DNA from 4 places in the Billgrantia hypersalina genome. Region 1 is predicted to be linked to each of the others. Evidence: predicted binding sites of a transcription regulator. Region 1 holds the regulator's gene; each other region holds the start of a gene.
The links. The regulator sigma-54, encoded in region 1, starts transcription at its own class of promoters, with help from an activator protein. The targets are predictions, from matches to a motif close to TGGCACNNNNNTTGCTNT.

Region 1 (2,198 bases):
TGCTACCCAACCGCTCGCGACCGATCAACCTGCCGAAGACCTCCTGGCTGTCGAGGCTCGGGGTGTTCTGCGCAATGAAAGTGCTGAAGAACTCCAGCACCCGCTTTTTGCTGCCCCCGGGAACGTCGAACAGGGCACGCTCCGGGGGCAGGATGGTTTCCAGTGTCATGGCGTCTCAGCGAATGCCGGCGCCCTGGGCGCGGGCCTGGGCCTTTTCCTTGTGTTTGACCAATTGGCGGTCGAGCTTGTCGGTCAGCGCATCGATGGCGGCGTACATGTCGGGATCGGAAGCTTCGGCGTGCAGATCGGCACCGGCGGCGTGCAGCGTACAGGCGGCCTGTTGGCGCTCCTTCTCGATGGAGAGGGTGACCTGAACATTGGTGATATTGTCGTAATGTCGCTGGACGCGGTTCAGCTTTTCGCTCACATAGTCACGCAGCGAATCGGTCAGCTCAACATGATGGCCGGTGATGTTGACTTGCATGACAAGCTCCTTCGTCCTTCGTGTGGTAGTACGATTGTAACCCTTTTTGCCTCCCTGCAAACCCCTCCGAACGAAGGCCTTGCCCGGCGTCAACGCTTCGCTCTGGGCTCAGCGAAAACGCTTGCGTTCGCTCGAGGAAGGGATTCCCAGTGCTTCACGATACTTGGCAACGGTCCGGCGTGCCACCTGTATGCCATCGTCGGCCAGCAGTTCCACCAAGCGGCTGTCGGAGAGCGGCTTGCGTGGCGGTTCGTCGGCGATCAGCTTGCGAATTCGGGCGCGGATGGCCGTGCTTGAGTGAGCATCGCCGTCACCGTTGCCGCCGACCTGGCTGGAAAAGAAGTACTTCAACTCGAAGACGCCACGGGGCGTGTGGATGAACTTCTGTGTCGTCACCCGAGAGATCGTCGACTCGTGCATGTCGACCGCCTGGCCGATGTCCGCCAGCACCAGCGGTTTCATGGCTTCCTCGCCCTGTTCGAGGAAGTCGATCTGGCGTGCCATGATTTCGCGCCCGACGCGCAGCAGCGTATCGTTGCGGCTCGCCAGGCTCTTCATGAGCCAGCGTGCCTCCTGCAGGTGATCCTTGAGAAACTGGTTGTCCTGGCTCTTGTCCGCGCGCCGCACCAGGGCAACGTAGTCGGGCTGGATGCGCAGCCGCGGAAGCGCCTCTGCATTGAGCTCCACACGCCAGCCCGACTCATCGTGATAGGCGATCAGGTCCGGCGTGATGTAATTGCTGCCGACCTCGGCATAGGCGCTGCCCGGGCGCGGGTCCAGCGAGCGCACCAGGGCGATGACATCGTCGAGTGACTCGTCGTCAAGCCCCAGGCGGCGCTTGAGCAGGCGGCGATCATCGGCTGCCAGTGCCTCGAGGAATTGTCGAACCAGGCGCCGCGCCTGAGGTAGCAGAGGCGTATCGTCGGGCAGCGTGGCCAACTGCAACATCAGGCATTCGCGCAGGTCGCGAGCGAAGACGCCGGTAGGCTCGAACTGTTGCAGGCGCAGTAGTATCTGCTCGACTTCACGGGTCGGCAGCCCTTCGAGCCCCTGCTGGCGCAGCCCGTCGCGAATCTCCTCCAGCGGTTGGGCCAGATAGCCCGTGCCGTCGACCGCATCGATCAGGCTTTCAGCGATCTGGCGCTGGCGTTCGTTCAGATCGGTCATCGCCAATTGCCAGATCAGGTGGCCGGCGAGTGTCTGCCCCGACGCCTGGCGTTCGAAATCCGGTCCTTCACCGCTACTGCCTGAGTTCATGGCATGATCGGGATAGGTATCCGTCCAGTCGCTGTCGGTAGACAGTTCGCTGGGGATTTCACTGGCCCAGTCGTCGCTCTCGGCTTGGCCGACCGCTTGTTCGCCAAAGCCGTCGTCAAGCTCCAGCATGGGATTGGACTCGAGCGCCTGCTGTATCTCCTGACGCAGGTCGAGTGTCGAGAGCTGCAGCAGGGCGATAGCCTGCTGCAGTTGCGGTGTCATGGTCAGCTGGGTGCCGACCCGTAGTTGCAAGGATGCTTTCATGGCCATGAGGATAACGGGCTCATCTGCCGGGGAAGCTCTACCCTAGACCGCCGGGCGATGACTTGCAAGGATAAGCTCTGCAATAAGCATGCCATCGGCAATATTCATGCCTTTACAGTATATGCGCTTGCCGATCAAGAGGTTGCTCAGAGAAAAAGTGGCTATAGCCGAAAATCTTCACCCAGGTACACCT
Region 2 (2,198 bases), on a different contig from region 1:
CAGGGTGGACCAGGCGTTCTCCCGCGACAGGCTGACGTCCAGCCCCTCGGCGGCGAAGCAGCCCCGTTCGCGGGCGACGATCAGCAGGGCGGCGTCGGTCAACGGCACGAAGCCGAGGGTAAGGCGCTCGCGTTCCGGGCTGGCGGCATGGTGTTGCGGGTGGCTCATGAGCGGGGTCCCCGTTTTTCAGCGGATCGCCCCTGGGGCGATATGGGGTTCAGGCGGTCGAGAATGTCGATGACGCTGTCGGCCACGTCGGAGATGCGCTGGCCGCGATCCATGGCCAGCTTGCGCAGCATGCGGTAAGCCTGCTCCTCGTCGCAGTCCTGGTGCTTCATCAGCAGCCCCTTGGCGCGCTCGATACGCTTGCGATCGGCCAACTGGTTGCGCGCCTTGTCGAGCTCCTGGCGCATGTTCTGGAAGGCGTCGAAGCGGGCAATGGCCACTTCGACGATGGCCTCGACCCGCTCGGGCACCAGGCCGTCGACCACGTAGGCGCTGACGCCGGCCTTGAGCGCGGCCTGGAGCATGCTGGAGTCGTGCTGGTCGGCGAAGAACACCACCGGGCGAGGGTTCTCGCGATTGAGCAGGGCCATGCTCTCCAGGGTGTCCCGGTCGGGGCTCTCCATGTCGATGATCACCACGTCGGGCTGGTGGCGCGCGACCATCTCGTTGAGGCTGGCCGGGCTCGAGAGCCGACAGATGACCCGGTGGCCTTCGACCATCAGCGCCTCCTCGACCATGGCGGCACGTACCACCTCGTCGTCGACCAGCAGGATGTTCAAGGGGGATGGCATAGGCGTCGCTCGACTCCGGACAAGGCTCCATCTAGCAGAAGCAAGAAACATTCCAGAAGCGGCGGAGGGCGCGTCGTGCGTGGCTTGCGGCCAGCCGGCCATGGGCTTGCGTGTTGCGACGCAGCGCCGGGTTCGGCATTTCGGCACCAGCCTGGTGCAGTGAGGCGGGTTTCGCGCCGGGCATGGTGCGCTGCCGCGAGGCTGGAGGTAAGAGATACGGCAGGGCACGGCGCCATCCGGCTGATATCGCCGCGCGACTCACGGTATTGGCATGCATTCTGCTTGATGAGGACAAAAGCATTTGCAACGGGACGTGCCGTGCTGCGTCCCGAGCGGCAACGACGCCCGTCAACGCCTCCCTGGGGATGGCCGTTGGCGGGCGTCGTCGTTTCGCGAGCCAACCGACAGGAGATCGACATGCGCGAGGCCCGAACCACCTGCCCCTACTGCGGCGTTGGCTGTGGCGTGCTGGCCAGCGTCGATAACGGCGAGATCGTCGACGTGCAGGGCGACCCGGCGCACCCCGCCAACTTTGGCCGACTGTGTGTGAAGGGCTCGGCACTGCATGAGACGCTGGGCCATCACGGTCGCCTGACCCGGCCCCGGGTCGATGGCGTCGAAACGGACTGGGAAACCGCCTTGGATACCGTGGCCGAGCGGCTCACGGCCGTGCAGGCCGCCCACGGTTCGCAGGCGCTGGCCGCGTATCTCTCGGGGCAGCTGCTGACCGAGGACTATTACGTCGCCAACAAGCTGTTCAAGGGCTTTCTCGGCACGCCGCACCTGGATACCAACTCCCGGCTGTGCATGGCCTCGGCGGTGGCCGCCCACAAGCGCGCCTTCGGCGCCGACGCCGTGCCGTGCAGCTACGAGGATCTCGAGGAGGCCGAGCTGGTGGTGCTGGTGGGCTCCAACCTGGCCTGGAATCATCCGGTGCTCTACCAGCGGCTCAAGGTGGCCAAGCAGCGCAACCCGCTGCTGCGTATCGTGGTGATCGACCCGCGGGTCACCGATACCTGCGAGCTCGCCGATCTCTACCTGGGCCTGGCGCCCGGCAGCGATGCGCGCCTGTTCACGGGGCTGCTGGCGTGGATGGCCGAGCGCGACAAGCTCGATAGGGTCTATCTGGAAGCCCATGTCCAGGGCTTCGAGGAGGCGCTGGCCGCGGCGCGCGAGCAGGATGACGGCGTGGAAGCCATCGCCGCCGACTGCGATCTCGATGCGGAACGCCTGGAAACCTTCTTCTACTGGTTCGCCAGCCATTTGCACGTGGTCACGCTGTTCTCCCAGGGCGTGAACCAGTCCAGCAGCGGCACCGACAAGGGCAACGCCATCATCAACTGCCACCTGGCGGGCGGCAAGATCGGCCTGCCGGGAGCGGGGCCATTCTCGATCACCGGC
Region 3 (2,198 bases), on a different contig from region 1:
GTAGGCAAGACCACGCTGATGAAGGCGATCATGGGCGAGGTGTCGGTGGCTTCCGGCAGCATTCGCTACGCCGACGACGTGGAACTGACCCAGCGTCGGGTGGAGGATCGCTCGCGCCTGGGGATCGGCTACGTACCCCAGGGGCGACAGATATTCCCCCTGCTGACCGTGGAGGAGAACCTGCGTACGGGACTTGCGGCCCGCGGTGATGGCCGGCGCACCATTCCGGCGCGCATCTATGAACTCTTCCCCGTCCTCGAGGAGATGCGGCAGCGCCGCGGCGGCGATCTTTCCGGCGGCCAGCAGCAGCAGCTCGCCATCGGCCGAGCGCTGGTGCTCGAACCGCGCCTGCTGATCCTCGACGAGCCGGGGGAGGGCATCCAGCCCAATGTCGTCACGCTGATCGGCGAGGTGATCCGCAAGTTGATCGCCGAAGATGGGTTGAGCGTGCTGCTGGTGGAGCAGAAGCTGCCTTTCGCCCGCAAGTACGCCGACCGCTTCGCCATCATGGATCGCGGCCGGCCGGTGGCCAAGGGTGAAATCGGCGAGCTGACCGATACGCTGATCAAGGAGCACCTGACGGTGTAGCGCTCGTTGGCGTTGCAGGACTATGCACTGGTGCACCAGTTTGATGTGCTTGGAAGACTCGCTGCACTTCCAAGGTGCGCGGATGGTTCCCGGCTGCACCGAAAGGAAACGGCAGGCCTCTCATGCGGCCTGCCGTATTCCATTTAAGACATTGATGCCTAAGGATCTATCAGGCCATTCCCCTTTATGGTACGGGGCTTGCTGAAAGCTGGTCATATTCGCCAAGCCCGGACTCTTCATGACCGCTTTCGAACCCTCAGCCATTGTCATGCCGCCGACGGATTCCGGCCATCGCTTCGATGCCGGCCGACATTGGGCGGCGTCGCTCGCGCTAGGCTTCGAGGCTCGCCAGGGTGTCACCCGCCTGGCGAGGGCGCGCCATCATGGGCCACTGCGGGTACAGCGGCCGTTCTATCCCGAAGGCCGGGACGGCGCCTGCCACGTCTACCTGTTGCATCCCCCCGGGGGGTTGGTCAGCGGCGATTCGCTGACGATAACGGCCCGGGTCGAGTCCGGCGCCCACGCCTTGTTGACCACGCCGGCGGCCAACAAGCTCTACCGCGCCGACAGCCACGGCGTGGCCTGGATGCAGCGCACCGCACTGTCGGTGGCGCCGGGTGGGCTGCTCGAGTGGTTACCCCAGGAGACCATCGCCTTCGATGGCTCACGGGGCGAGCAGTCTACCGAGATAGCGCTGTCCGGCGACGCGCGCTGCCTGGGTTGGGAAGTGCTGGCCCTGGGACGGCCGGCCAGCCGGCTGCCCTACGCTTCAGGTCGCATCGACCAGCGCTTTCGCCTTAGCCGTGATGGCCAGCCGCTGTGGTGGGAACGACAGCCGCTCGATCCCGCTCACCCGCGCTTCGCGGGCCGCTGGGGGCAGGGCGGAGCCAGCGTGCAGGCCACGCTCTGGGCCGTGGGCCTTGCCGACCAACCCGCCGCCATCGAGCGACTGCGCGACGTCATGACAGCGAGCCCGCGCTGGGCGGTGACGGTACGCCATGGCGTGCTGCTGCTGCGCTACCTGGGGCACGAACGCAACGAGGCCTGGGAAATCTGTCGGCAGGCCTGGGATTGCCTGCGGCCGCTGTTGGCCGGGTTGCCTTCCCATTCTCCCCGTATCTGGTTCACCTGACTTGCCAGGAGACACGCATGGAACTGACCCCGAGAGACAAGGACAAGCTGTTGCTATTCTCTGCCGCCCAGCTGGCCGAGCGGCGCCGGGCCCGAGGACTCAAGCTCAACTACCCCGAAGCGGTGGCTCTGATCAGCTTCGAGATCATGGAGGGCGCACGCGACGGTCGCAGCGTCGCCGAGCTGATGAGCTACGGCCGCGAGATCCTGGGCCGCGACGAGGTCATGGAAGGGGTTCCGGAGATGGTCGACGAGGTACAGGTTGAGGCGACCTTTCCGGACGGAACGAAACTCGTGACGGTGCATTCTCCCATTGTGTAAGGAGCTCGCGATGATTCCCGGTGAGTATCAGTTGAAAGACGGCGAGATCGAGCTCTGCGCGGGGCGTGAGCGGATCTGCGTCGAGGTCGCCAACACCGGCGACCGTCCTATCCAGGTTGGTTCGCACTATCACTTTGCCGAGGCCAACCCGGCGCTGC
Region 4 (2,198 bases), on a different contig from region 1:
GAAAAATTCAGCAAGGGTACATCTGTATACTTTTCTAAACTTAATCCACACAGTTCGTAACTTCCTTCCGCGTGCCGGTCGGTTAGCCCTCTCTTCGTGGAGCCTGAGCGATGACTTTACCCAGCGTCTTCCTCGATGCCCGAACCGCAGGAGCGCAACTGCCTCACAACCTGCTCAGCCTCGGGCAGGCGGCAAGACAGTGGCAAGGCGGATATGAGCTGCTGCTGGTGGATGATACCGGCGACCGGCGCCTGCCGGATCTGGCTCGTCGCCACCAGGCGATACTGCTGCCGTGCAGTGCGCCGACCTTGGGGCGACGTTTGAACGCGGCCGTTGGGGCCAGCCATGGGGAGGTGTTGATGTTTCCCGGGCTCGGGGCGTGCCATGCCATTGATTGGTTGAGCCAGCGGATGGCGGAGTTCGAATTGGGCAGGAAATGGGATGCTGCCGTCTCTCCGCTGTATCGCCAGCGTCGTACGAGGCGATGGTGGAGCTGGCTGCACAAGACCTCTCCCCGAGATACCTTCTGGGTGGCTCGCGAATGGTTCGAGCGTATCGGCGGCTTCGACCCGCAGCTGGGCTGCGATGCGCTGCCCGATCTGCTCGAACGGCTGCGCGCCTGCCAGGCCCGCGTTGTGTTCCACGGCGGCTGATCCCGGCGCGCTGCTCCCCCTCCTCCTTCGTTCGCTCTTTCTTGGTGCATATCCATTCTCCATGCACCAAAGCGGTGCTCTTTTTTGCGCTTTCTTGGTACCTGCGTCAGGCTGAGGGCGGGCCTGGTGCAATGAGGTGCAGTCGGCGGTGGTTTATTTCCCTTTCAAAACAAAAAGTAGCCTAATCCAGGTCTTGCTTGGTGCAATTTTGGCACGGCTTCTGCATCAAGACGGTCAGCTCTCCATGCCCTGCATGGCGATCGTGGGCAGCCTGGCCCACAGCGTGCTACAACAGGCGCTGGATTCAACCAGCGCCAGTGGTCTTCAGCCAAACGAATCGAGCCACAGCTCAAACGGAGGACATACATGTCAGCCAAGACTCTCGCCCTGATCGAAGAACACGATGTGAAGTGGGTGGACCTGCGCTTCACCGACACGCGGGGCAAGGAACAGCACGTCACCATTCCGGCCCGTGACGTGGACGAGGAATTCTTCGAGAACGGCCAGATGTTCGACGGCTCCTCGATTTCCGGCTGGAAGGGCATCAACGAGTCCGACATGATCCTGCGTCCGGAAGACGGCACCGCCTTCCTCGACCCGTTCACCGAGGACGCCACCCTGGTGCTGCGCTGCGACATCATCGAGCCGGCCACCATGCAGGGCTACGAGCGCGACCCGCGATCCATCGCCAAGCGCGCCGAGGCCTACCTGCAGTCCACTGGCCTGGGCGATACCGCCTTCTTCGGACCCGAGCCCGAGTTCTTCATCTTCGACGAGGTGCACTGGAAGGCCGATATCGAAGGTGCCATGTACAAGATCACCTCCGAAGAGGGCGCCTGGTCCACCGACCGTCAGGTCGAGGGCGGCAACCTGGCGCACCGTCCGCGCGTCAAGGGCGGCTACTTCCCGGTGCCCCCGGTCGACAGCTTCCATGACATCCGTGGCGCCATGTGCAACACCCTGGAAGCCATCGGCCAGACCGTCGAGGTGCACCACCACGAGGTGGCCAACGCCGGCCAGAACGAGATCGGCGTGAAGTTCAACACGCTGGTGAAGAAGGCCGACGAAGTTCAGGAAATGAAGTACGTGATCCACAACGTGGCTCACGCCTACGGCAAGACCGCGACCTTCATGCCCAAGCCGCTGGTCGGCGACAACGGCAGCGGCATGCACGTGCACCAGTCGTTCTGGAAGGATGGCCAGAACCAGTTCGCCGGCGACCAGTACGCTGGGCTGTCTGAAATGGCCCTCTACTACATTGGTGGCGTGATCAAGCACGCTCGTGCCCTGAACGCCTTTGCCAACGCTTCCACCAACTCCTACAAGCGTCTGGTGCCGGGCTTCGAGGCGCCGGTCATGCTGGCCTACAGCGCGCGCAACCGCTCGGCCTCCATCCGCATCCCGTACACCGCGAGCCCCAAGGGCAAGCGCGTCGAGCTTCGCTTCCCCGACCCGACCGCCAACCCCTACCTGTGCTTCGCCGCCATGCTGATGGCCGGTATCGACGGCATCAAGAACAAGATCCACCCCGGCGATGCGATGGAT

Region 2: the regulator sigma-54 is predicted to act here: its motif matches at 835-852, upstream of ACOJCM_RS10510 (ANTAR domain-containing response regulator).
Region 3: the regulator sigma-54 is predicted to act here: its motif matches at 776-793, upstream of ACOJCM_RS01100 (urease accessory protein UreD).
Region 4: the regulator sigma-54 is predicted to act here: its motif matches at 863-880, upstream of glnA (glutamate--ammonia ligase).

Annotation. Positions count from the first base shown of each region.
Region 1 is NZ_JBMIQI010000018.1:625,247-627,444, reverse strand. Features, by position in the region: gene ptsN (PTS IIA-like nitrogen regulatory protein PtsN) at 1-169, opposite strand, end outside; gene hpf (ribosome hibernation-promoting factor, HPF/YfiA family) at 176-484, opposite strand; gene ACOJCM_RS17445 (RNA polymerase factor sigma-54) at 593-2,011, opposite strand; gene lptB (LPS export ABC transporter ATP-binding protein) at 2,167-2,198, opposite strand, start outside.
Region 2 is NZ_JBMIQI010000011.1:704,835-707,032, forward strand. Features, by position in the region: gene ACOJCM_RS10505 (CmpA/NrtA family ABC transporter substrate-binding protein) at 1-168, opposite strand, end outside; gene ACOJCM_RS10510 (ANTAR domain-containing response regulator) at 165-797, opposite strand; gene ACOJCM_RS10515 (nitrate reductase) at 1,215-2,198, shown strand, end outside.
Region 3 is NZ_JBMIQI010000003.1:31,119-33,316, reverse strand. Features, by position in the region: gene urtE (urea ABC transporter ATP-binding subunit UrtE) at 1-588, shown strand, start outside; gene ACOJCM_RS01100 (urease accessory protein UreD) at 827-1,720, shown strand; gene ACOJCM_RS01095 (urease subunit gamma) at 1,738-2,040, shown strand; gene ACOJCM_RS01090 (urease subunit beta) at 2,051-2,198, shown strand, end outside.
Region 4 is NZ_JBMIQI010000010.1:73,429-75,626, reverse strand. Features, by position in the region: gene ACOJCM_RS06970 (hypothetical protein) at 111-653, shown strand; gene glnA (glutamate--ammonia ligase) at 1,020-2,198, shown strand, end outside.